Linked DNA regions of Aromatoleum petrolei. The protein of the gene in region 2 interacts with the protein of the main gene of each other region in a pairwise test. Links are inferred from orthologs where the notes say so. Each region holds a gene or a part of one and is shown on either strand. Other genes may lie near its edges.

What was found.
Region 1: the proteins of ybgC (region 2) and acpP interact in binary tests that used the Escherichia coli proteins (3 or more experiments, as listed by UniProt). The link is inferred for Aromatoleum petrolei from one-to-one orthologs.

What each region holds. Positions count from the first base shown.
Region 1 is NZ_CP059560.1:1,065,877-1,076,078, forward strand. Bases 3,253-6,079 are described here. They hold acpP (acyl carrier protein), read right to left. Parts: upstream 4,873-6,079; coding sequence 4,633-4,872; downstream 3,253-4,632. Other genes in these bases: ToN1_RS04840 (protein YgfX), read right to left, coding at 3,253-3,354; fabF (beta-ketoacyl-ACP synthase II), read right to left, coding at 3,373-4,611; fabG (3-oxoacyl-ACP reductase FabG), read right to left, coding at 4,966-5,715; fabD (ACP S-malonyltransferase), read right to left, coding at 5,721-6,079. Also shown: ToN1_RS04825 (sigma-E factor negative regulatory protein), read right to left, coding at 1-393; RNA polymerase sigma factor RpoE, read right to left, coding at 403-1,002; nadB (L-aspartate oxidase), read left to right, coding at 1,226-2,809; more of ToN1_RS04840, read right to left, coding at 2,869-3,252; more of fabD, read right to left, coding at 6,080-6,650; ToN1_RS04865 (beta-ketoacyl-ACP synthase III), read right to left, coding at 6,666-7,631; phosphate acyltransferase PlsX, read right to left, coding at 7,628-8,641; rpmF (50S ribosomal protein L32), read right to left, coding at 8,728-8,907; ToN1_RS04880 (YceD family protein), read right to left, coding at 8,935-9,438; ToN1_RS04885 (Maf family protein), read left to right, coding at 9,565-10,140; ToN1_RS04890 (SAM-dependent methyltransferase), read left to right, coding at 10,137-10,202. UniProt on the Escherichia coli protein: Carrier of the growing fatty acid chain in fatty acid biosynthesis.
Region 2 is NZ_CP059560.1:2,354,281-2,364,427, reverse strand. What follows is about bases 2,617-5,388. They hold ybgC (tol-pal system-associated acyl-CoA thioesterase), read right to left. Parts: upstream 4,340-5,388; coding sequence 3,893-4,339; downstream 2,617-3,892. Other genes in these bases: ToN1_RS10760 (STAS domain-containing protein), read left to right, coding at 4,522-5,388; tolQ (protein TolQ), read right to left, coding at 3,222-3,896; tolR (protein TolR), read right to left, coding at 2,795-3,205; ToN1_RS10780 (energy transducer TonB), read right to left, coding at 2,617-2,798. In the rest of the region: peptidoglycan-associated lipoprotein Pal, read right to left, coding at 1-510; Tol-Pal system beta propeller repeat protein TolB, read right to left, coding at 558-1,850; more of ToN1_RS10780, read right to left, coding at 1,935-2,616; more of ToN1_RS10760, read left to right, coding at 5,389-5,703; ATP-dependent protease subunit HslV, read left to right, coding at 5,739-6,278; ATP-dependent protease ATPase subunit HslU, read left to right, coding at 6,275-7,606; ToN1_RS10745 (acyloxyacyl hydrolase), read left to right, coding at 7,633-8,133; ToN1_RS10740 (AEC family transporter), read left to right, coding at 8,225-9,100; ToN1_RS10735 (slipin family protein), read right to left, coding at 9,101-9,877; ToN1_RS10730 (NfeD family protein), read right to left, coding at 9,874-10,147.

The DNA.
Region 1 (10,202 bases), 1.3 Mb from region 2 along the record:
GTGCGCGGCAACTGCAGTCGATGATTGGGCGACGGCGATCTGCCCAACCGATGGTTGTGCCTGATCGCTGTACAGCGTATGCGCCACCCAGCCCACGGCGGCCACACCCATCACCGAGGCGGCCAGCGGCATCAGCGATCGCCACAATCGCCCGCCTTCCGCGGCGGCGTGCCGGGAAGGCGCCAGCAGGGTTGGCTCCTCGTCGATGTTCGCCATGACACGCCCGACGAATCCGGCGTTGCCGTCACGATCTCCGCGCAGTACGTCACCGATCAGGCAATAAGCCTCCCAGTCGGTGCGCAATGCGCGGTCTCGCCGCATCGACTCGAAAACCGGATGCGCCGATTGCTCGTCGAGATCACCATCCAGAAGTGCCGACAATCTGTCCTTCATGAGTACCACCTACCAACGTTTATCAGGTGCCGTATCCAGCAGCGGCCGCAGTCTTTCAGCTATCGCCTCGCGTGCGCGGAAAATTCGCGAACGCACGGTTCCAATCGGACAATCCATGATGCTGGCAATTTCCTCGTAGCTCAGCCCTTCGAGTTCACGCAGCATGATCGCAGTACGCAACTCCTCCGGCAGCGCTTCCATCGCGTGATCGACCGTCTCGCCGATTTGCCGAGTCATCATCAGGCGCTCCGGCGTATTGATGTCGCGCAACTGCTCGCCTTCCTCGAAGGTTTCCGCCTCTTCCGAATCAAATCCGGTCGAGGTGGGCGCCCGTCGCCCTTGCGAAACCAGGTAGTTCTTGGCGGTATTGATCCCGATACGGTAGAGCCACGTGTAAAAAGCGCTATCACCACGAAACGATCCCAAGGCGCGATACGCCTTGATGAAGGTTTCCTGAGCCACATCCTCGACCTCTGCCGAATCGCGGATCAAGCGGGACAGCAGCCTATGCAGCTTGCGTTGATACTTTGCTACCAGCAAGCCGAAAGCCTGCTTGTCACCGCGTTGCACGCGCTCAACAAGCTGCTGATCTATCTCGCGATCGCTCATGGGCGGGTCGTTACTCTATGTTGGGCAAAATCCGCGCCAGTATAGCGACCCAGCCCCGTCTCCGGCAAAGTCGAAGCTAACAAGGAGACCGACACGCTTTGAAATAGTTCAGACCCCGACATGGTTTTCCGGTGCGCCACAGGCCCACTGCGCCCAAGCACCCGGAGGGACACGTCGGACGTGATATAGTTCATGAACCTGTCGATCCTTGGCACATACGATCTTGTCAAAACAATACGACGTACTCATCCTCGGCAGCGGCGCGGCGGGACAATCGATCGCACTGCGTCTGGCAGACAAACTCCGAGTCGCCCTGATTACCAAACGAGCGATCTCCGACAGCGCCAGCGCCTGGGCTCAAGGCGGCATCGCCGCGGTCCTCGACACCTCCGACAGCATCGAGGCGCACATCCAGGACACCTATATCGCAGGCGGCGGCCTGTGCGACCCAAAGGCTACACGCTATGTCGTCGAACACGGCAAAGCAGCGATCGAATGGCTGATCGGACGTGGCGTTCCCTTCACCCGCGAGGATCAATCCAGCCTCGGATACCACCTCACGCGTGAAGGCGGCCACTCGCACCGGCGGATCATCCACGCTGCGGACGCCACCGGTGCTGCGGTGCAGGCGACACTGACCGACCAGGTCAGCAAGCACCCGAACATCGACATCCTCGAAAACCACATCGCGGTCGATCTGATCCTCGGCGACAAGCTGGGCCTCCCTGAGCAGGATTGCCTTGGCGCATACGTGCTCGACATCGCCAACGACCGCGTCGAGACGATCGGCGCCCGCAACACCGTGATTGCCACCGGCGGAGCGGGCAAGGTCTACCTGTACACGACCAACCCCAGCGTCGCGACCGGCGACGGCATCGCCATGGCGTGGCGTGCCGGTTGCCGCGTGGCGAACATGGAATTCATCCAGTTCCACCCAACCTGCCTTTATCACCCGCAAGCAAAATCATTCCTGATATCGGAAGCCGTGCGCGGCGAAGGCGGTCTGCTCAGGCTGCCCGACGGCACCCGATTCATGCCGGCGCACGACGAACGCGCCGAGTTGGCGCCGCGCGACATCGTCGCCCGTGCCATCGATTTCGAGATGAAGAAACACGGTCTCGACTGCGTCTACCTTGATATCAGCCACAAACCGGCAGAGTGGTTGCGCGAACATTTTCCCAATATTCACGCACGCTGCCTGGAATTGGGAATCGACATCACGCGCGAGGGGATTCCCGTCGTACCGGCGGCGCACTACACCTGCGGCGGCATCGTCACCGACCTGGCCGCACGTACCGACGTTCCCAACCTCTATTCCGTTGGCGAATCGGCGTACACAGGCCTTCACGGCGCCAACCGCCTCGCCAGCAACTCGCTCCTGGAGTGCCTCGTTTTCGGCGAGGCGGCAGCAAACGACATCCTTTCTCAGGCGAAGCGCCCCCTGCCAAAACTCCCCGACTGGGACGAGAGCCGTGTGACCGACGCCGACGAAGAGGTCGTGATCTCGCACAACTGGGCCGAGTTGCGCCGTTTCATGTGGGACTATGTCGGCATCGTGCGCACGACCAAGCGCCTGCAGCGTGCCCAGCACCGCATCCGCCTGCTGGCGCGCGAAATCAACGAGTTCTACTCGCACTTCCGCGTCAGCAACGATCTGATCGAATTGCGCAACCTCGTTGTCACCGCCGACCTGATCGTGCGCTGCGCCTTGCGCCGCAAGGAGAGCCGTGGCCTGCACAGTTCGCGCGATTACCCGGATACGCTGCCGGTCGCACGTCCCACCATCCTGCGACCCCACCGGCGCTGAACGACGGCCAGAAGTCGTTCCACCGAAACGGAGCCCCCGACTCAATGCAGCGGGGGCACTCAGCGCTCGGTCGCGTCGTTTTCGGCTGCACCTTCGACACGGCCAGGACCGACCTTGTGGCGGAGCCAGATCTTCAGCCCGCGCCACTCATCCTCATGGACGTTTCCGCGCACAAGCATCAGCGCCCCTCGTATCGACCGGCGCGGTGAGCGCCGTACCCGCGTACCGCGCCAGTGAATCCACACTGCCCAACCGAAATCGACACACCCCGGCTCAGCCAACGCATACACGGTTTGCTGGCCGCGGCCATCGGGGTCCACTGACAGTTCGCCATTGTCCTGCAGAACCAGACGGCCCCCCGCCTTCTCGCTCTCGGCGCGGTTCGCCAAGTGCAGCGAGAATCCCAGCCCCGCGACGACGACGATCACGAGCGGCAGAGGAAACGACGAACGCAGAAATGCAAACGCCGCGATCGCATGGATCGCGGCGTTCAACAGCAAAATCAGCTTCGACGGACGAAGCCTGATTTCAAGCGGGTAGCGCACGGGCTACCCCATTCCGACTCAGACGCGGCGGAACGCGATGGTTCCGTTGGTACCGCCAAAGCCGAACGAATTCGACAGGGCGGCGCGGATCTCCATCGGGCGGGCCTTGTTCGCGACATAGTCGAGATCGCAGCCTTCGTCCTGCTCGAAGATGTTGATCGTCGGCGGAGCGATCTGGTTATGGATCGCCAGCGTGGTGAATACCGCCTCGACACCCCCGGCGGCACCCAGCAGATGACCCGTCATCGACTTGGTCGAATTGACCGCTATCGACTTCGCGCGGTCGCCGAAGCAACGCTTGACCGCCGTCGTTTCGGCCAGGTCGCCGAGCGGCGTCGACGTGCCGTGCGCATTGATGTAGTCAACCTCTTCGAGCGACATGCCGGCATCGCGCATCGCATTCGTCATGCAACGCGCGGCGCCGTTGCCGTCCTCGCACGGGGCGGTCATGTGGTAGGCGTCCGCGCTCATACCGTAGCCCGCGACTTCGGCGTAGATTTTCGCTCCACGTGCCTTCGCGTGCTCGTATTCCTCGAGCACGAGCACGCCGGCGCCCTCGCCCAGCACGAACCCATCGCGCCCCTTGTCCCACGGACGGCTCGCCGTCTGCGGATCGTCGTTGCGCGTGGAAAGCGCACGAGCGGAGGCAAACCCGCCCACGGCCAGAGGCGTGACGGTCGACTCCGCGCCACCCGCGACCATCACGTCGGCGTCGCCATACTGGATGAGGCGTGCCGCCTCGCCGATGCAATGTGTGGCAGTCGTGCATGCTGTGACCATCGCCAGGCACGGCCCCTTGAGGCCGAACATGATCGACAGATTGCCCGCGATCATGTTGATGATCGTGCCGGGGATGAAGAACGGGGAAATCTTGCGCGCCCCGCCCTTCAGGTAATCGTCGTGGGTCGTTTCGATCATCGGCAGACCGCCGATGCCCGAACCCAGATTGACGCCGATGCGCTCAGCGTTCTCTGCGGTTACCTGCAATCCCGCATCCTTGAACGCCTGGATGCCGGCGGCCATGCCGTAATGGATGAATACATCCATGCGGCGCGCCTCTTTCGGCGAGAGATACGCGCCGATGTCGAACCCCTTCACCTCACCGGCGATCTTCACCGGGAAGTTCGTGGTATCGAAGCGCGTAATCTCGCCGATACCGGAGCGGCCGTTGACGATATTGTCCCAGGCCTCCGGAACGGTATTGCCGACCGGGGAAATGATGCCCAGACCGGTAATGACGACTCTGCGACGGGTCAATGTTCGCTCCGGTAATCAGTGTTACTTTTTCAGGTGGGCGTTGACGTAGTCAATCGCCTGCTGAACCGTGGTGATCTTCTCAGCTTCCTCGTCTGGGATTTCGCACTCGAACTCTTCCTCGAGGGCCATAACCAGTTCCACGGTATCCAGCGAATCCGCGCCCAGATCGTCGACGAACGAGGACTCGATCTTGATTTCCGACTCGTTCACACCAAGTTGTTCGGCGACAATTTTCTTGACGCGCTGCTCGATGTTCTCCATGAACTAACTCCTTCCCAGAATGATCCAGATATGTAAGAAAAAAAGCCGGCGTATTCTACCAAAAAGGATGAGAACCGCTATCGCCGCCGGCGATTACGACATGTACATGCCACCATTCACGTGCAGGGTCGTGCCCGTAACGTAGGCGGCAGCGGGCGAAGCTAGGAAAGCCACCGCTCCGGCGATTTCTTCGGGACGTCCGAGTCGGCCGAGGGCGATGTTGCCCAGCAGCGCATCGCGGGCCGTTTCGGGCAGCGCACGGGTCATGTCGGTGTCGATGAACCCCGGCGCCACACAGTTGACAGTGATGTTGCGGCTACCCAGCTCGCGAGCCAGCGCCCGGCTCATGCCGGCAACGCCGGCCTTCGCCGCCGCGTAGTTCGCCTGCCCGGGGTTGCCGGCGCTGCCGACCACGGACGTGATGTTGATGATGCGGCCGCCACGCGCCTTCATCATGCCGCGCATGACCAGACGCGACATGCGAAACACGGATTTGAGGTTGGTCTCGATGACCGCGTCCCACTCCTCGTCCTTCATGCGCATCGCAAGGTTGTCGCGCGTGATACCGGCATTATTCACGAGGATACCGACGGCACCGAAGCGCTTCTCGATATCGCCGATCGCTGCTTCGCACGCAGCGGCGTCGGTGACGTTGAGAGCCATCCCGCAGCCCTTGATACCGGCTTCCCGCAGACCATTCTCGATGTCCGTGGCACCGGCTTCCGACGTCGCGGTACCGACGACCGTCGCGCCCAGCCGCCCCAGTTCGAGGGCGACCGCACGCCCGATTCCGCGAGACGCACCAGTCACGAGGGCCACCTGCCCTTCGAGCGAAAAACTCATTGATGTCACCTCAACGCGGCAATGGATTGTTCGAGACTCGCGGCGTCGTGAATCGAGCCGCCCTGCACTTCACCTGCGATCCGCTTCGTCATGCCCGCGAGCACCTTGCCAGGGCCGCACTCGAGGACGTGCCCCATGCCACGGCGCGCCATGTCCTGCACGAGTTCGATCCAGCGCACCGGAGAGAAAGCCTGGCGTACGAGTGCGTCGCGGATCCTGACAGGATCGTCATACACGGCAACATCCACGTTGTTGATAACGTCGATCGCGGGTTTGTTGATGGTCACCGCTGCGAGTCGCTCGGCGAGCCGCTCCGCGGCCGGCCTCATCAGCGCACAATGGAACGGGGCACTCACCGGGAGCAGCATCGCGCGCTTCGCGCCACGCGCCTTCGCGGCCTCGATTGCACGCTCGACGGCGCCTTTCGCGCCGGCGATCACGATCTGGCCGGGGGCGTTCAAATTGGCGGCTTCGACCACCTCGCCCTGCGCCGCTTCGGCGCAGGCTTCACGGACGGCCTCGACCTCCAGGCCCAGCAGCGCGGCCATGCCGCCCTCACCGGCGGGAACCGCCTCCTGCATCGCTTGCGCGCGGAAACGCACGAGCGGGACGGCATCGGCAAAGGCCATCGCCCCGGCGGCGACCAGCGCCGAATACTCGCCGAGGCTGTGGCCGGCGACAAGTTGCGGCTTCGGGCCGCCGGCCGCAAGCCATGCGCGATACGCTGCAACGCCGGCCGTGAGCATCAGGGGCTGGGTGTTGACGGTCAGCGCCAACCGCTCGACCGGGCCGTCATTGACCATCTGCCAGAGGTCCTCGCCGAGCGCGTCCGACGCCTCGGCGAAGGTGTCGCGGATTTCGGCACGTTCGCCGTAGCCCGACATCATTCCGACGGATTGGGAACCCTGTCCCGGAAACACCAGAGCAAAAGCCATTGTTCTTGTCCTGACTCAGAATTGGAGCAGCGCTGCGCCCCACGTAAAGCCGCCGCCGACGCCTTCGACGACGATCCGCTGGCCTGCACGAATCCGACCGTCGCGCACGGCGAGGTCGAGCGCGAGCGGGATCGATGCGGCCGACGTATTGCCGTGACGATCGACGGTGGCGATGACCTTTTCCATCGGCACGCCCAGCCGCTTCGCGGTCGCCTGGATGATGCGGATGTTCGCCTGATGCGGAATCAGCCAATCGATTGCAGCGGCCTGCACACCGGCATCGGCGAGCACCTCCTGGGCGACCTCGCCGAGCACCTTGACCGCGAACTTGAACACCGCCTGCCCGTCCATGCGCAGGAACGGGTCGCCGATCACCTGACCGGAGGCAACCGCCCCTGGGACGCACAGGATGGGATGGTGGCTGCCGTCGGCGTGCAGCGCCGTCGCGAGAATCCCCGGCTTGTCGGACGCTTCGAGCACGACGGCACCTGCACCGTCGCCGAACAGCACGCAGGTGCCGCGGTCAGACCAGTCCAGAATGCGCGAGAACACCTCGGCGCCCACCACCAGCGCACGCTTGTGACTGCCGGACAAGATGAACTTCTCGGCGATCGTCAGTCCGTAGACGAAGCCCGTGCAAACAGCCTGCACGTCGAACGCCGCCGCGCCGTTGCGCATGCCGAGCTTGGATTGCAGCAGGGTCGCCGTGCTCGGAAAGATGCAGTCGGGGGTCGAGGTCGCGACAACGACAAGATCGATGTCTTCAGGCTGAAGACCAGCGGCCGCGATGGCGCGGCGGCTCGCTTCGCAGGCTAGATCGCTCGAGGTGACGTCGCGTGCCGCGAGGTGCCGGGTACGGATGCCGGTGCGCTCGACGATCCACTCGTCCGACGTATCGATGCCGCGCGCGACCAGATCGTCATTACTTACCGGCTCGCCAGGCAGGAAGCTTCCTGTACCGGCAATTCGTGCAAAGATCATGCTGCTCTCCCCATTGCCGCCATCCGCTCGCTGATGCGCTCGACAAGTCGATTCGACGCAGCCTCGGCGGCCCGGTGAATGGCCTGCTCGAATGCATACACGTCAGCCGAGCCGTGACTCTTGACCACCACACCACGCAGGCCGACCAGCGCCGCGCCATTGTAGCGACGATGATCCACGCGTCTCTTGAAACGCTTGAGCGCTGGCATCGCGACAACCGCCATGGCCTTGGTCAGCAGGCTGCGGCTGAATTCCTCCTTGAGGAATGCGGCGAGCATCTGAGCAAGCCCCTCTGATGTCTTCAACGCCACATTCCCGACGAAGCCGTCGCAGACCACCACGTCGGTCGTTCCCTTGTAGATATCGTCGCCTTCGACGTTGCCATAGAAATTCAGGCCGCTGCCGCGCAGCAGTTCGCCGGCGCGCTTCACGACATCGTTGCCCTTGATCGCCTCTTCGCCGATATTGAGCAGACCCACCGACGGGCGGTCGACGTGCTCGACCGCAGAAACGAGCATCGCCCCCATGATGCCGAACTGCAGCAGGTGCTCGGGCTCGCAGTCGACATTGGCGCCGAGGTCGAGCACATACACCTGCCCCGTTCGCGTGGGCAGGATGGTGGCGATCGCAGGCCGGTCGATGCCGTCGAGCGTCTTGAGAACGAAGCGCGAGATCGCCATCAGCGCGCCCGTATTGCCGGCGGAAACTGCGGCCTGGGCCGTACCAGCCTTCACCAGATCGACGGCGACGCGCATCGACGAATCCTTCTTCGTGCGCATTGCGATCGCCGGCGGGTCGTCCATCTCGACGACCTCGGACGCGGCACGAACCGAGAGACGGTCCGCAAAGCCATTCCCAATCGCTGCCACGGCCTGATCGAGCGCACTCTGACGCCCGACCAGAATCACCTTGGCCTCGGGATGGTTGCGCAGGAAGGCCTGCGCGGCCGGCACCGTCACGGACGGGCCATGATCGCCGCCCATGCAGTCAATCGCAACGGTGACACCCATGGTGCTTTCGCGCAACTCGAACAGGAATTCGGGATGAAAAAACGGCGCAGACGCCCTAAGCGCCGCGCCGCCTTGGAAGACAGGACTTATTCGCCCTTGGTCTTGACGACTTTCTTGCCGCGATACACACCGCTCGGGCTGATGTGGTGGCGCAGATGGACTTCGCCAGTGGTCGCTTCGACCGCGAGCGGGGGATTGGTTAGGAAGTCGTGCGCACGATGCATGCCACGCTTGGAGGGGGATTTCTTGTTCTGCTGAACGGCCATGAAAGACTCCTAGTACAAATATCGCGCCTATTCCGCGCCGTCGCTCTTGCGCAACTTCTCAAGCGACGCGAAAGGCGATTCCTTTACGGCCCCACCGTCCGGGCGGGGCACCTCACACTTTTCATGCCGAGGCGCAATGGGCACCGCCAGCACGATCTCATCCTCGACCAACGCCGTCACATCCATATCCGGCATCGCTTCAATTGCATCGAACGCATCTTCTTCCAGCTCGTCGTCCGCGATCGGCTGACCGGGCCTGACGAGCTCGAAGACCACATCCACATCCAAGGGCCAGACCATCGGACCGAGGCAGCGCTGACAGCGCATCTGCAATTCGCCCGAGATAACGAGCCGCATGCGCCGTCTGCGATCCAGCCCCATCTCGCCGACAAGGCTGAACTGCACGCTACCGGACTTGTCGAGCAGCACGTCGCCAAGCCGCGGCAACTCCGCCAGCGGAATGACCGCACTCAGACTACGGCCTTCGGCTGCAAACTTGAACGGATCCGGAAGAATGCTTCGTTGCGGCATAAGAGGCGCATGATATTATTTTCGGCTTCCCCTGTCAAAACCCCGAAACGCCTATTTTCAAGGATTTGCGCTACCGAGGAGGCTGCACGAGCCTCGCAGCGCCGCACGGCCGCCGCCACTTCGACCATGAAACTGATACTCGCCTCGACCTCTGCCTATCGCCGCATGCTCCTGGAGCGCTTCCAGACACCGTTCGAGACGGCCAGTCCGAAGGTTGACGAAACCCCCCTGCCCGGGGAAGCACCACCCGCCACCGCAAATCGCCTGGCGATCGAGAAAGCACGGGCAGTCGCACTCAAACACGCGGACGCCCTCGTGATCGGCAGCGATCAGGTTGCGCACATCGGCGATGAAGTGTTCGGCAAGCCCGGCTCCGTCGAGAGAGCCGTCGCGCAATTGCATCGCATGAGCGGACAGGCCGTCACGTTCCACACCGCGCTCGCGGTCGTCAATACACGTACTGGCCACGTCCGCAGCGAGAGCGTGCCGACCTTCGTGCGCTTTCGCCAACTTGACGACGAGGAAATCCGACGTTATGTAGACAAGGAACGCCCGCTCGATTGCGCCGGCAGTGCCAAATCGGAGGGACTGGGGATCACGCTCCTCGAATCGCTCTCGGGCGACGATCCGACCGCCCTGATCGGCCTGCCGCTCATTGCACTGTCACGCCTGCTGCGCGCAGAAGGCATGCAACTCCCATGAGCACACGGCGCGGAGCATTGTTTCTGGTCCCAGTCAGCCTCGGCGACACGACTTGTGCGCAC
Region 2 (10,147 bases):
GTCACCGCGACGGTTCTGCGCGAAGCAGGATTCCGTCGCTTCCGTGCAGCGCGGCTTTTCCTCGCCCAGGCTGACGGACTCGATCTGCGTCTCCTTGGCGCCCAGCAGGCTCAGGGCCTTGCGCACGGCGTCGGCACGCTTCTGGCCGAGGGCGAGGTTGTACTCGCGGCTGCCGCGCTCGTCGGCGTTGCCCTGGATGAGCATCTTCATCTGCGGGTTCTGCACGAGGAACTTGGCGTGCGCCTCGACCAGCGGGCGGGCGTCGTCGCGGATCACGTAGCTGTCGAAGTCGAACATCACGCTGCGCTTGGACAGGATGTTGTTCGGATCGGTCAGCGCGGCGATGCCGGAGCCGGACGCGCTCGGGGCGGTCACGGTGGCGACGCCGGAGCCGGCGCCCTTGCTGCGGTCATCGACGGCCGCGCCGCCGGCGGGCTGGTCGAAGGTGCCGGTGCTGCTGCACGCGGCGAGAAGGCTTGCCAGGATGGCGGGGACGAGCACTTTTTTCATGGGGTTTCCTGATCTAGTCGAACAGTGTTGCTTTTTGCGGGAGGGAGTTACCGGCTCTGCGGACCCCAGGAGGGCTCGCGGACGTCGGCGGCCTGCACCGACAGGCGCTGCTTCACCCGGCCATCGGACGAAACGGCCGCAAGCACTCCCCGCCCGCCGGTTTCGGTGGCGTAGAGGATCATGCGGCCGTTGGGCGCGAAGCTGGGCGACTCGTCACGCGCCGAGTCGGTGAGGATCGTGGTCTGGCGGGTGGCGAGGTCCATGATGGCCACCTGGAAGCGTCCGCTGTTGCGCGTGATGAAGGCGAGGCTCGTGCCGTCGGCCGAGGGGCGCGGGGTCACGTTGTAGCTGCCATCGAAGCTCACGCGCTGGGCGCTGCCGCCGCTCGAGGAAGTGCGGTAGATCTGCGGGCTGCCGCCGCGATCGGAAGTGAAATAGATCCACTCGCCGTCGGGCGACCATGCGGGTTCGGTGTCGATGCCGGGCGAGGTGGCGAGGCGGCGCACGCCGGAGCCGTCGGCATTGAGGACGTAGAGCTGCGACTGGCCGTCCTTGGTGAGCACGACGGCGAGACGCTGGCCGTCCGGTGCCCAGGCGGGGGCGGAGTTGGAGCCCTTGAAGTTGGCGACCACCTGGCGCTGGCCGGTAGCCAGCGTGTGTACGTACACGACCGGCTTCTTCGCCTCGAACGAGACATAGGCGATGCGCTGGCCGTCCGGCGCCCAGGCGGGCGAGATGATGGGCTCGCGCGAGGCCAGTGCGGTGGCCGCGTTCATGCCATCAGCGTCGGCGATCTGCAGTTCGTAGCGCGGTGCGGCCGTCGGGCCGCTCTTGACGACGTAGGCGATGCGGGTGGAGAAGTAGCCGGGCTGGCCGGTGAGCTTCTCGTACACGAAGTCGGCAATCTTGTGGCCGATGGCGCGGTTCTGCGCCGGCGCCATGCGCATCGACAGTCCACCCAGTTCGGTCTGCTTTTGCGTGTCGAAGAGGCGGAAGCGCACTTCGAAGCGGCCGTCGCCCTGCTGGTAGATGCTGCCGGTGAGGACAGCGTCCGCGCCACGCCCGCGGATCGCGGCCATGTCGGGGATGGCGGTGACGGGCAATGCGGCGATGCCCATGTCGACGAGGCTGAAGAGGCCGCTGCGTTCGAGGTCGGCGCGCACGACGTCGGTGACGCCGCGGGGCAGGGTGCCTTCGTTCTCGAACACGGGGATTGCGACCGGGAAGCGGCTTGCGCCGGCGCCCGTGATCTCGATCGACAGCTGCGCATGCGCGATGGCGCTGACGACGGTCAGCACCGCAGCGATGAGCAGGCGGTAGGTGGAGAGGAGTTTTCTCATGGCTGGGGCTTGCCTAAAGCGAAAGTATAACGAATGGAGTCGATCACGATGCGTAAAGATCGAAACTGTTTTGAATTGGTTCCCTTATTCTTCGAGCGGCCGGAAGTGCAATTCGAGCGTGCGTTCGAACAGACCCGGATCCTTGGGCAGCGGTAGCGGGCTCGAGCGCCGGATTGCGCGCTCGATCGCGTCGTCGAGCGCGGGAACCCCCGAGGAGCGTTTGAGCCGGATGGCGAGCACTTCACCGCTGGGCAACTGGTCGACCTCGAATATCGCCTCGGGGTTGCCGCTCAGTCCCGGCGGGCGTAGCAGGTTGCCGCGCACCTTGGTGCTGATCGCGTTGCGGTAGGCGTCGACGGCGCCTTTCGCGCGTGCGGCCGAGGCGCGTGCTGCGTCCTCGCGCATCATGCGTTCGAGGTCGGCTTTGGCGCGCGTCTGCGCCGCTTCCTGGGCCAGCTTCTGCGTCAGGTAGTCGTCCTTGGGCGGTGTGACGGGCTTCGGCTCGGGTTTTACTTCCGGCTTCTTCGGTTCCGGCTTCGGTTCGGGCTTCTTCGGCTCCGGCTTCGGTTCCGGTTTTGGCTCGGGCTTGGGCGGCTTCTTGATCTCGGGCGTCTTGGTCGCGATGTCGGGCTTGGGGACGGGCTTGGGTTCCGGCTTGGGGTCCGGTTTGGGTTCGGGCTTCGGCTGGGGCTTGGGCGGCTCCGGCTTGGGTTCCGGTTTTGGTTCGGGCTTGGGTTCCGGCCGGGGCTCCGGCGCGGGTCGCGGCAATGCCGGCTCGGCGGCGGGCGGGGCGACGAGTTCGACCTCGAGCGCCGCGGGCGGGCTGCTCTGCCAACGGATGCCGAAGAGCAGGAAGGCGACGAGGCCCAGGTGAACGACTACCGTCAGCGCCAGCGAGGCCCACTTGCCGGGCTCGTCGCGCTGCAGGTCAAGGTGCGTGTCTTTCATCGGGTGCTGCTGGTACTCGTCTGCAGGCCGACTTTCTGGAAGCCCGCCTTGCGGATGCTGTCGAGCGTGTCCATCACGCGTTCGTAAGACACCTGCTTGTCCGCGGCGACCAGGATGGGTTGCTGGGGATTGCGCTGCAGCGCGTTGTGCAGTTCGCGCAGCAGCTCGGTGTTGCTCATCTTCTGTTCGGTCGAGCCGCTCGTGACCTTGAAGGTCAGCGAGCCGTCCTTCTTCACGGACACCACCATCGCCTCGGCCGGCGGTTGCGGCACCCCGCCCACGGTGGGGAGATCGACGCTGCCGGTCTGGATCATCGGCGCGGTGACCATGAAGATCACGAGCAGCACCAGCATCACGTCGATGTAGGGCACGACGTTGATCTGGTTCATCAGGCGGCGCTGGCGCATCGGTGTTTCCTCCCGCTCAGCGCAACTGGCGCTGCAGGATGTTCGAGAACTCTTCCATGAAGCTCTCGAAGCGGATGCTGATGCGGTCGATGTCGTGCGCGAAGCGGTTGTAGGCGACCACCGCGGGTATCGCAGCGAAGAGGCCGATCGCGGTGGCGACGAGCGCCTCGGCGATGCCTGGGGCCACGTTCGCCAGCGTCGCCGAGCTGACGTTGGACAGGCCGCGGAAGGCGTTCATGATGCCCCACACGGTGCCGAACAGGCCGATGTACGGGGACACCGAGCCGACCGAGGCGAGAAAGGCGAGGTGCGCCTCGAGGTCGTCGACCTCGCGCTGGTAGGTCGCGCGCATCGCGCGGCGCGCGCCGTCGATGATCGACGCGTTGTCGTGGCTCTTGCTGCGCAGCTTGGTGAATTCGCGGTAGCCGGACTCGAAGATGCGCTCCATGCCGCCGGTTTCGTGGCGGGCGGCGGCGGCCGACTGGAATAGCGAGTTGAGGTCGCCGCCACTCCAGAAGTCGCGCTCGAAGCCGTTGGTCTTGCTGCGGGCGGCGCGGATCTGGAAGGACTTGCGGAAGATCCAGTACCAGGAGACGAGCGACAGGCCTGCGAGCAGGGCCATGACGAGCTGGGCCAGGACGCTGGCCTGGCCGATGAGGCTGATGATCGAGAGATCGTGGGAGACGGTCATGCTTGTACGAGTTTTTCCAGTTTTGTGCGCATGTCTGCGGGGAGCGGGGTCGGGCGTTTGCGGTCGAGGTCGACACAGGCGATGACGAAGCGGCCGCGGAACAGGACTTCGTCGCCGCGCATCACCTTCTGCATGAACACCATGCTGGCGCCGCGCAGCGTTTCGACCCCCGTCGTGACGTGTAACGCATCATCGAGCATTCCTGCTGACAGATAATCGCCGGCAACGGAGCGGACGACGAAACCGATGCGCTGTTCGGTCAGCAGGGCCTGCTGTTCGAAGCCTGCCACGCGCAGCCATTCGGTGCGTGCTCGCTCACAGTAACGCAGGTAGTTGGCGTAGTAGATGACTCCGGCGGCGTCGGTGTCCTCGTAATACACGCGGACCGGCAGTGAAAATACGTGGTTTTCGCCGGAGTTTGACGGCGGGCGAGGTGTGTGCATCGCAACATTCTAGCCGACGGTGTGCCGTCTGTTACATCTGCTGCGCGGGTACTGTTTTGCAAAAGGTAAGGTGCGGACGGCCAGGCGGCCGCCCGCGTCGCGGTGGGGGCGCAAGAGCTGCGCCCGAAATGCTATCCTTCCGCATCCCCGACTAGTCCATCTCCGTTCGCACAGGTCGTAACGTGGTTCTTCCATTCTTCGGCAAGAAGCCCGCTCCCGGCACTCAGCCGTCAGGTGCCTCGTCCGGCGCGGCACCCTCGTCGGCTGCGCCCCAGGTGGAGCCACCCGAATTGTCCAAGCTGGATTTCTCGATCGGCGATCCGACGCACGCCCTGGCGCATTGCGCCGGGCAGGTCGAGGTGCAGGAGATGGGGGCGGGCATCGGTGCCGCCTACGAGGAGGCCGCCGTGCTGTACGCGAACGGGAATACGGCGGAGGCGGAAGCGGCGCTCAACGCAGTGCTGGATGGGCAGGGCGGCCATGCGGGCGAAGGGCTGTGGATGATGCTGCTGGACTTGTACCGCCTGACCGGGCAGCGCCAGCGTTTCGAGGCGCGGGTGCTGGATTACGCGACGCGCTTCGAGCGGTCGCCGCCGCCGTGGATGGACCTGTCGAGTGCGCAGGAGCATGTGCGCTCGAACGCGGCGCCGATGGTGAATATGTCGGGCAGCCTCTCCGGGCAGGCCGCGGCGCAGTTCCAGCAGGTCGCGATCATCGGCAAGAAGAGTGGTGCCATCCGCATCGACCTGGGGCGCCTGCGCTCGGTCGATGAAGACGGATGCACGCTGTTCCGCGACGTATTGCGCGAACTGGCGATGGAGAGGGTGAAGGTGTCGCTGCTGAACTGCGGCCAGCTCGCGGAGATGCTGGCGGGGCAGGTGCGCACGGGCGAGCCGAGCGGGCGCGACATCTGGCTGCTGCTGCTCGAGATGCTGCAGCACACCGGCGAGCAGGAGCGGTTCGAGAACCTGGCGGTGGATTACGCGATCACCTTCGAGGAGTCTCCGCCGTCCTGGGAGGCGCGGGCCGGCCAGGCGGCCTCGACGACGGCCGTTCAGGAGGTCGCGCTCGATCTGGATGCGCCGGCGAGCGGCGATTTCGTGCTCGACGGCGAGGTCACCAGCGCGGCGGTGGAGAAGATCCGCAAGCTGGCTGCGCACGCGAGCAGCCTGCAGAGCGTCGAAGTCGACTGCGGCCAACTGCGCCGCATCGATTTCGTCAGCGCGGGCACGCTTTTCAATATTCTTGCAACGCTGCAGGCGCAGGGTAAGACGGTCGTGCTGCGCAACGTGAACGCGATGGTCGCAGCGTTGCTGCGGGTGATGGGCGTCGATCAGGTGGCGTTGGTGCTGCTGCGCAGCTGACCGGGTCGCCGTACCCCCGATTCGAGGAAAAACCAATGGAACAGTATCACGGCACCACGATCCTCTCGGTGCGACGCGGCAATCGCGTCGCGCTGGGCGGCGATGGCCAGGTCACGCTGGGCAACATCGTCATCAAGGCGACTGCCCGCAAGGTGCGGCCGATCTATCAGGGCAAGATTCTCGCGGGTTTCGCGGGCGGTACGGCCGACGCCTTCACGCTGATCGAGCGCTTCGAGGCGAAGCTGGAGAAGCATCAGGGCAACCTGCTGCGCAGCGCGGTGGAGCTGGCCAAGGATTGGCGTACGGACCGCGTGCTGCGACGCCTGGAGGCGATGCTGGCGGTGGCGGATCGCGACAATTCGCTGGTCATCACCGGCAATGGCGACGTGCTAGAGCCCGAACAGGGCATCGTCGCTATCGGCAGCGGCGGCGCCTATGCGCAGTCGGCGGCGCGCGCGCTGTTGGAGAATACGGATCTCCCTCCCGAGGAAATCGTCAAGAAGTCGCTGCAGATCGCGGGAGATCTGTGCATTTATACCAATCAGAGCCATGTGATCGAGGTGATCGAGGGATGACGCAGATGACGCCGCCGGAGATCGTCTCCGAGCTCGACAAGCACATCGTCGGCCAGGGCAAGGCCAAGAAGGCCGTTGCAATCGCATTGCGCAACCGCTGGCGGCGCGCGCAGGTGGAGGAGCCGCTGCGCAGCGAGATCACGCCCAAGAACATCCTCATGATCGGGCCGACGGGTGTCGGCAAGACCGAGATCGCGCGCCGCCTCGCACGCCTGGCGAATGCGCCCTTCATCAAGATCGAGGCGACGAAGTTCACGGAAGTGGGCTATGTCGGCCGCGATGTCGAGACGATCATCCGCGATCTGGTCGAGATCGCGATCAAGGACGGACGCGAGCGGGCGATGAAGACGGTGCGCGACCGCGCAATGGATGCGGCCGAGGATCGCGTGCTCGACGCGTTGTTGCCGCCCGCGCGTCCCGTCGGTTTCGCGGCCGACCCGGAGCCGCAGGACACGGCGACGCGGCAGAAATTCCGCAAGAAGCTGCGCGAGGGAGAGCTCGACGACAAGGAGATCGAGATCGAGGTCGCCGCACATGCGATGACGGCGGAGATCTTCGCGCCCCCGGGCATGGAGGAGCTCACGCAGCAGATCCAGGGCATGTTCCAGAACCTGGGCGGGGGCAAGAAGAAGCTGCGCAAGATGAAGATCGGCGATGCGCTGAAGGCGCTGGCCGACGAGGAGGCCGTGCGCCTGATCAACGACGAGGAAGTGAAGGCGGAGGCGATCCGCGCGGTGGAGCAGAACGGCATCGTGTTCCTCGACGAGATCGACAAGATCGCCGCGCGTTCGGACGTGCAGGGTGCAGACGTGTCGCGCCAGGGCGTGCAGCGCGACCTGCTGCCGCTTGTCGAGGGCACGACGGTGTCGACCAAGTACGGCATGATCAAGACCGATCACGTGCTGTTCATCGCCAGCGGTGCGTTCCACCTGTCCAAGCCGAGCGACCTGATCCCGGAGCTGCAGGGACGCTTCCCGATCCGCGTCGAGCTGGAGAGCCTGTCGGTGGAGGATTTCGTGTGCATCCTCACGCAGACGGACGCCTGCCTGGTGCGCCAGTACCAGGCCCTGCTCGCGACCGAGGGGGTGGCGCTGGAGTTCGTCGATGCCGGCATCCGCCGCCTCGCCGAGATCGCCTTCCAGGTGAACGAGAAGACCGAGAACATCGGTGCGCGGCGCCTGTACACGGTGATGGAGAAGCTGCTCGAGGAGATCTCCTTCGAGGCCGGCAAGAGTGGTGTGGATAAGCTGGTCATCGACGCCGCTTACGTCGATGGGCGGCTTGATGTGTTTGCCCAGCGCGAGGATCTCGCGCGTTATGTCCTGTGAGGTGTCGAATGAGGTTCCTGGTGTGCATGGCCGCTTCCTTGCTGGCGGCGGGAGCAGCTTCAGCGGCGGACCCGGCGGTCAGCGCGTTCCATGGCGAGCACGACAACTACGATCGCACGGGTTTGTCCGTGCGCCTCGGCCCGGTGTGGGAGTCGGACTGGGGCGTGTGGCATGCGGGCCTGCACCCCGAGCTTGAGTTGAGCCAATTTCGTTACAGCGGTTCGAACGACGGTCCGAACACGCTGAACCAGGCGGGCGCGGTCGGCATGTTGCGCATGGTGCGCGGCAAGGGAAGCTTCCAGCCCTACGCGGAATTGGGCCTCGGTGCAGCGCTTCTCAGCCGCACGGACCTCGGGCCCAAAGTGTTCTCGACGACCTTCCAGTTTTCGCAGCACGCCGGACTCGGGATCGAGTTCGCCGGACGTTATTCGGTCGGCTGGCGCTACTCGCATTACTCGAATGGGGACATCGAGACGCCCAACAACGGTATCGACCTGCACCAGTTCTTGATCGGCGCGCGCTTCTGAGCTTGCCTCATCACGTCGCGGGGGGCCTTCACGGCCCCTTTTTTGTTGCCGCCGTGCGGCGCCCCTGTCACCGGGCTGTGTCCCGCCGTCCATGTTGATCCGCATCGTCTCAGTCCTCTTCCCGCTCTTCGCAGTGACCGCTCTCGGCTATCTCGTCGGCCGGCGCATGCGGCCGGATCTGTCGCATGTGAACAAGCTCAACATGGAGGTGTTCATTCCGGCGCTCGTCTTCGCGGCGCTGGCGAACAAGGAGTTTCGCATTGCCGAGTTCGGCTCGCTGGCAGTCGCGACGCTGTTGCTGGTGATGGGCACGGGCGTGGCCGGCTACGTGCTTGCGCGCCTGTGCGGGATCGCGCCGAAGACCTTGGTGCCGCCGATAATGTTCAACAACAGCGGCAATCTGGGACTGCCGCTCGCGGTTCTGGCGTTCGGCGATGCGGCACTGGCGCCGGCCGTGGTGATGTTCATGGTGTCGAACCTGCTGCATTTTTCCTTCGGTGCGTGGTTGCTCGACCATCGCATCAAGGTGTGGACGGTGTGGCGAGTGCCGTCGGTGCTGGCGACTTTTGCGGGCCTCGCGATCGGCATCGCCGGCATCGAGGTGTGGCCGCCGCTGATGCTCGCGATCAAGATGCTGGGCGACATCTCGATTCCGTTGATGCTGTTTGCGCTGGGTGTGCGCTTCACCGATTCGCGCATCGGCTCGCTCGGCCTGGGTCTCTTTGCAGCCGTGGCACGACCCGTTGCCGGCATGCTGCTGGCGTTCGTGCTGACGCTGGTGTTCGACCTGTCGGGGCAGGAGCGCGCGCTGTTGATCGTGTTCGGCGCGCTGCCACCCGCGGTGCTGAACTACATCTTCGCCGAGCGCTACCACCAGGAGCCGGAGGTGGTTGCGTCGATGGTGCTGATCGGCAATGTCGCCGCGGTGGTGTTCCTGCCGATTGCGCTGGCGATGGTGCTGCCGTGATCAATCGGGGGGCTGCTTGGACGACACCTCGGCGAGAAGCCCCTTCAGCAGGTCGACCGGGACGGGGAAGACGATCGTCGAGGCCTTGTCGCCGGCGATCTGCGTGAGGGTCTGCAGGTAGCGCAGCTGCATCGCCGCGGGCTGGCGGGCGAGCATCTCGGCGGCCTTCATGAGGCTCTCCGCGGCCTGCTTTTCGCCTTCGGCGTGGATCACCTTGGCGCGCCGCTCGCGCTCGGCTTCGGCCTGGCGGGCGATCGCTCGGATCATGCTCTCGTTGAGGTCGATGTGCTTGATCTCGACGTTGGCGACCTTGATGCCCCAGCCGTCGGTCTGGGCGTCGAGGATCTGCTGCACGTCGAGGTTGAGGCGTTCGCGCTCGGCGAGCATCTCGTCGAGTTCGTGCTTGCCGAGGACTGCGCGCAGCGTGGTCTGCGCGAGCTGGCTGGTGGCGACGAGGTAGTTCTCGACCTGGATGATCGCCTTCTGCGGGTCGATGACGCGGAAGAAAATGATTGCGTTGACCTTGACCGAGACGTTGTCGCGCGAGATCACGTCCTGGCTGGGCACGTCGAGGGTGACGACGCGCAAGTCCACCTTGACCATCTGCTGAATGCCGGGAATCACGACGATGAGGCCGGGGCCCTTGACCTTCCAGAAGCGGCCGAGCATGAAGATCACGCCGCGTTCGTATTCGCGCAGGATACGCAGGGAGCTCGCGACGAGGGCGACGAGCAGGAGCAGGATGGTGCCGAGGCCCAGGTTGAGGTCGAAGATCATGGCGGACTTCCTCCACGGCGATTGGCCGGATCGGCGATGAGCGGCTCGACGAGCAGGGTGAGGCCGTCGAGCCCGGTGATGCGCACCCGGTCTCCCGGTGCGAGGGGCGCCGCGCTGCGCACGCGCCAGGATTCGCCCTGGACGAGGGCCCATGCGCCTTCGGCGGTGACGGTGGTGACCGTTGCGATCGTGCCGGCCATCTGTTCGCGGCCGCTGACGACGGGCCGCCGGCGCGTGCGTGCGGCGAAGCTGCCGACGGCGCCGATCACC